2 linked regions of the Catalinimonas alkaloidigena genome follow. Each later gene encodes a partner of the first gene's protein in a complex. Links are inferred from orthologs where the notes say so. Each region holds a gene or a part of one and is shown on either strand. Other genes may lie near its edges.

Region 1 (3,089 bases):
CTTCCGCCTTGCTGGCGCCTGAAAATAAAAAAGCCTTCGAGAAAACTCGAAGGCTTTTGCTTTAGTGCCGAAGGCGAGAGTCGAACTCGCACGGGCGTAAGCCCACACGCCCCTGAAACGTGCGTGTCTACCAGTTTCACCACTTCGGCGTCTAAACGGGCAGCAAATGTAAGCGGCGTATTTCAAATGAACAACCTTTCCTGTTTTTTTCTTTGCGAAAGCGGAACATCCCGCTCGTGGCTTCCCTACGTGGAACGATTCCCTAATTTTGAGGTTCGAATGTACCCCGCCCGGAGGGAAACGAGGCGTCTGCTGCTTGCTCGTTCAGGGTGTGGGTGTTCTGTATCTAACTAGACATTGCCCCATGAAAATATCCGTCAATTGGTTGCGCGACTTTATCGACCTGCACGAGTCGGCCGAAGAACTGGACGCGCGGCTGACCGCCTCGGGCCTGGAAGTCGAAGGCGTAGAAACGATCGAAGCCGTACCCGGCAGCCTGCAAGGCATGGTAATCGGGGAGGTGCTGACCTGCGAGAAGCACCCCGATGCCGACAAACTCAGCAAAACGACCGTAGACCTCGGTAGCGAAGTGGTGCCCATCGTGTGCGGTGCACCCAATGTCGCGGCCGGACAGAAGGTTGTGGTGGCTACCGTGGGGGCCACATTGTACCCCGCAGAGGGTGAGCCGTTTACCATCAAGAAGGCCAAAATTCGCGGCGAAGTTTCGCAGGGCATGATCTGTGCAGAAGATGAACTTGGCCTCGGGGCTTCGCATGCGGGCATTATGGTGCTGGATACCGACTTGCCCAATGGCACCCCCGCCGCCGACTACTTTCACCTGGAAACTGACTACGTTTTGGAAATCGGCCTGACGCCGAACCGGGCCGACGCGGCCTCGCACCTGGGTGTGGCGCGCGACCTGCGGGCCCTTTACAATCGCCCCATCACCAAGCCCGACGTCTCGGCGTTTGCCGTGGCGCGTGCGGAAAGCCCCGTCGAGATCGTAATCGAAGCGCCCGAAGGTTGCCCGCGCTACTGTGGCGTGAGCGTACACGGCGTTACGGTCGGCCCCTCTCCGGAATGGTTACAGCAACGCCTGCGGGCCATCGGCTTGTCACCGATCAACAACGTGGTCGACGTGACCAATTACGTGTTGCACGGGCTGGGGCAGCCGCTGCACGCGTTCGACGAAGCACAATTGGCCGGACACAAAATCGTGGTGCGCTACGCGAACGAAGGAGAAACCTTGGTCACGCTGGATGACGTCGAGCGAAAGCTTTCGGCCGAAGATCTGGTGATTTGCGACGGCGACAAACCGGTGGCATTGGCGGGAGTATTCGGAGGTGCGGGTTCGGGCGTGACGGAAGCTACCACCAACGTATTCATCGAAAGCGCTTATTTCGCGCCGGGCAGCGTGCGGCGTACGGCCCAGCGGCACGGCCTCAAAACCGATGCCTCGTTCCGCTTTGAGCGGGGAACCGACCCGGAGCTGCCTGCCTACGCGGCAAAGTACGCCGCCCTGTTGTTGCAGGAAGTGGCCGGCGGTACCATCGTCACCGACGTAACCGACAACCATCCGCGGCCCGTGACGGGCTTCCCGGTCGACGTGCGTTACCGGCACCTGGATCGCCTGTTGGGGGTGCAGATTCCGCACGGACGCGTTCGCAAGATTCTGGAGCTGCTCGACATTCGCATCGAGGAGGAAACCGACGCAGGGCTGCGCCTGTGGGTGCCGCCTTACCGGGTCGACGTGCAGCGGGAAGCCGATGTGGCCGAAGAACTGCTGCGGATTTACGGCTACGACCAGCTGGAAGTGAGCGCACAACTGCGGAGCGATTTTCTGTCGGAGTTTCCGGCGGTGGACCGCGATACATTGCGGCAACGCATTTCGACGCTGCTGACGGCCGTCGGCTTTACCGAAATTCAGACCAATTCGCTGACCCGGCCGGAGTATGCTCAATGGCTGGGAGCCGAGGCGCAGAGCGTGCCGCTGGTCAATCCGCTGAGCGAAGAACTGAGTGTGCTGCGGCAGCACCTGCTGTTTACCGGACTGGAAGTAATGGCACATAACCTGAACCGACGCCAGACCGACCTGCGGCTGTTTGAGTTCGGACGCATCTACCAGAAAACCGAGAAAGGCTATCAGGAAGCCGATCAACTGATTCTGCTGGCGCAGGGCAACCAGCGGGCCGAAACCTGGCAGGGCAAATCGCAGCCCGTCGACTTCTTCCAACTCGGGAATGTCGTCACGAAAGTACTGCGGAAACTGGGGGCCGACGAACTGGAACAGGTCCCCGCCCAAGACCCGCAGTTTGCCTGGGGCCTGACCCTGCGGATGAATCGCCGCGACGTGGCGACGCTGGGACTGGTGAAAACCTCTTTGAGCCGGAAGATGGAACTCAAGAGCCTGGTGTTCTGCGCCGTGCTCGACTGGGATTACCTGACCAAGAAGTTCAGCGATCAGCTCGTGACGCAGGAAATCTCACGTTTCCCCGAAGTGCGCCGCGACCTTTCGTTGGTGCTGGACCGGAACGTGACCTTCGAGGAGATCCGGCAGATTGCCCGGAAAACTGAGCGACGTCTGTTGCGCGACCTCAACGTGTTCGATGTCTACGAAGGCGAATCGCTGGGGGCCGGGAAAAAATCCTATTCCGTGAGTTTCATCCTGCAAGACCAGGAGCGGACCCTGACTGACAAGGAGATCGACAAGACGATGGACCGCCTCATGAAGAATTTCGAGCGCGAGCTGGGCGCCGTGATCCGGCGGTAGGGCTGAAACATGCACCGGAGTAGTTTCGTCAGTATAATACTAGCACCTTCAACTCACAATTACCCTTGGACCTGATTAGCCGTATCGAACAATTGGAAAGGCGCCTGCGCAGGCTGGTGGAACTGTACCGGCATTCGCAGCGTGAACTGGCACAGATTCAGCAGGAAAAAGCCTCTCTGGAAGAGCTGGTAGCACGGCAGAAGCGGGAACTGAGTAACTTTCAAAATCAACCTAAAATCAGTAAGATTGTAACTTCGGTACCCGTAAATCCTCAGGATACGGCCGAACTTCGGCAACGTATTGATGAGTGTGTCAAGGA
Region 2 (2,902 bases), on another replicon or contig:
AAATACGCCTTTCACTTTGTCGCTCACCTCAAACAACACCAAATTGATGTTGCTTTCTTCAAACTCTTTCAGGTACGACATAAAAACGCCTAATCCCGCGGAAGAAATGTAATTCAATTCACTACAATCCACCAAGATGTTTTTCGCCCCATCGGCAACAACGCGCTCAATGGTTTGATCCAGGGAGATAGAAGAACTCGCATCCAACTCTCCTCTTACTTTAATGATGCAGAAGTTTTCTTCTGTATTAACAAACAATTCCATCTATCGCAAATTAACGTGTATTAAACCATAAGGTTGTGGTGACAGCCCTGAATATAGGGAGAGTGCGCGGAAGAATCCAACACTTTACACCCTAACGATCACAATTCTATGTAAAAAAATAAAAGAAAAATTAATAAAAGCTAGCACGCGTCAATGCGAAGAAAGCGCTAAAGCCCTGGTCATAAAAGAGTGCTACGCAAGCCGGTAGGAAAGGTTACGCGAGGCGCTTTATTTATTCTTAGTTGCTGATATACAACACGTTACTGGAAACTACCGCTGCGTATTGCCGCAAAGGCGAAACGGCCGGCGGGGCCGTGACACGTCCTTCGAAGTCGAATTGTGAACCGCAACAGGTATCGATCATAAATTGCCCGGACGGATCGACCATCACCTGCGAACACGTGTCGGTCGGCTGCCAGGTACACTGCCGCTCGAACGCCCGGAATTTGCCGTTGCTGACCCGGTAGATGATCAGTCCCTTCAGCCCACCGCGATCCAACTCCACATAGCCGCCGTCCAGTTGCAACCGCACGTAGCGTGGGTCAGTCAACACAATCTGTTCGTTGACAATGGCCGTTGGCAGCGGATCGATGATGTAATTGTCGTTCTGGCAGGCCCCTGCCAGAACGCCTAGCCCCACCAGCCAACCCGCCCAGCGGTGCTTTCTGCTTCCGTATTTCATGGTCGTCCGTTTTCTCTTTTCAACCCGGCACCGGCCGGATTAACCCAACGACGTGAACTGTTGTAAGAACCGCACGTCGTTTTCAGAGAATAAACGTATATCGCTGATTCGATATTTGATCATGGTGATCCGTTCGATGCCCATGCCAAAGGCGAAGCCGGTGTAGCGTTCCGGATCAATGCCGCAATTAGACAACACATTGGGGTCGACCATGCCCGCACCGCCGATTTCGATCCAGCCGGTGCCTTTGCAAATATTTTCGGAGCCGCCACAAATCTGGCAGGTACCGGGCTGACGCAGCCCACACGAAATGTCGATTTCCGCGCTGGGTTCGGTAAAAGGGAAGAACGACGGCCGGAAGCGCACCTGCGTCTGCGGTCCAAACATTTCGCGGGCGAAGTAATAAAGGGTTTGTTTCAAATCGGCCATGCTGACGTTCTCTGCGATGTACAACCCTTCGACCTGGTGGAAATAGCAGTGCGCACGGGCCGAGATGGCTTCGTTGCGGAACACCCGCCCGGGCATGATCATCCGGATCGGCGGCTTGTGGCGTTCCATCATCCGTACTTGTACCGACGAAGTATGTGTGCGCAGCGCAATGTCGTTGTCCTGACCAGGATTTCGTTCGATGAAGAACGTATCCTGCATGTCGCGCGCCGGGTGATCGGGCGGAAAGTTCAATGCCGAGAAGTTGTGCCAGTCGTCCTCGATTTCGGGACCTTCGGCCACGCTGAAACCGATGCGGGCAAACACCTCAACGATCCGGTCCCGCACCAGCGAAAGCGGATGGCGTGCGCCCAGCTCTTTGGGCACTACCGGCAGCGTCAGGTCCAACGGGGGCGGCACGTCCGACGTCTGGCCCTGTTCCATCGTCGCTTTTCCTTCGTCAAAACGCTGCTGGGCCAGTTGCTTCAGTTCGTTCAGCTCCTGCCCTACCGCCCGGCGGTCTTCGGCCGGAACATCGCGGAGGCCGGCGAACAGGTCGGCGACTTTCCCTTTACGGCCCACGTAGCCGATCCGAAATTCTTCCAGTTGAGCCGGAGTTTCAATGGAGGCAGAGACGATTTCCTGCCGAACCGCTTCGATTTTTTCCTTCATCATACGCAAAGATAGAAGACCTCCCGCACTGATGACCCGGCCGGAAGTCGATTTTTGTTTAGGCGCGCCTGTTCGTGTCGTGCGGAAAAGCGGGCCGAGGAATGACGAACCGAACGTATTTCTTACATTCAACTGCGTGCCGCCCCGTGCGTACCGCTGGAGAAACCTTGCGGCGCTGCCTACCTTTGATTTCTGTATGAAACCGCACGCTATGTTTCGTAAGGGATTGATTCTCGCCGGATTACTCTGCGTTCTGGCAGGTACCGCTCAGGCGATGGTACCGGGCGATTCGCTTGCTCCTGCCACGACGCGCACCATTGTGCCCGCCAATACCAAAGCCAGTTTGCTCAATGTGAAAGTGGTACCGGGCTTTTTCTGGAACACCGCTGGCCTGGAACTGGAAGCGACCCTGAGCGGCTCGTTCTCGGCAGGCGTCGTCGGTCATTTTAAATGGGGACCCGGCGACGGACAACGCGACAATTACCGATTGGTGGACCAGGACTACAACCACGCCGGTTACCTGATCGACGGCTTTGTGCGGTATTTTCCTTTGCAACCGGCTCCGTCCGGATGGTACGTGCAAGCGACCGCCTCGTACGGCACCCTGCTGTACGCCGATGCCTCCGTGCGGCCTTATACGCTGTGGATGCTGCGCGATTTGCCCAAACAAGCCGATCCGCTTGCGCCGGTAGCCGCTTCCCAACCGTATGCGTTTGGAGTAGCTTCGGGCTACCAGTTTCTGATCAGCCGTGGGCACCTCATCGCCAATCTGCTGGGCGGGGCACAATTGCAGTTCGACGAGGCACAGAAACCGTATGTTTCCCTCTATTTTATGCCATCCGTAGGGTTTTATTTCTG

What was found. Proteins that work in one complex are often made in the same cells at the same time.
Region 2: the proteins of pheT (region 1) and pheS are in contact, whole or in part, in a crystal structure (PDB 6P24), measured with the Escherichia coli proteins. The link is inferred for Catalinimonas alkaloidigena from one-to-one orthologs.

The regions. Positions count from the first base shown.
Region 1 is NZ_FNFO01000002.1:744,591-747,679, forward strand. What follows is about bases 28-3,067. They hold pheT (phenylalanine--tRNA ligase subunit beta), read left to right. Parts: upstream 28-364; coding sequence 365-2,770; downstream 2,771-3,067. Other genes in these bases: BLR44_RS06625 (hypothetical protein), read left to right, coding at 2,836-3,067. In the rest of the region: more of BLR44_RS06625, read left to right, coding at 3,068-3,089.
Region 2 is NZ_FNFO01000008.1:314,230-317,131, forward strand. The notes cover bases 17-2,869. They hold pheS (phenylalanine--tRNA ligase subunit alpha), read right to left. Parts: upstream 2,048-2,869; coding sequence 986-2,047; downstream 17-985. Other genes in these bases: BLR44_RS19780 (STAS domain-containing protein), read right to left, coding at 17-264; BLR44_RS19785 (Rieske (2Fe-2S) protein), read right to left, coding at 503-946; BLR44_RS19795 (hypothetical protein), read left to right, coding at 2,241-2,869. Outside these bases: more of BLR44_RS19780, read right to left, coding at 1-16; more of BLR44_RS19795, read left to right, coding at 2,870-2,902.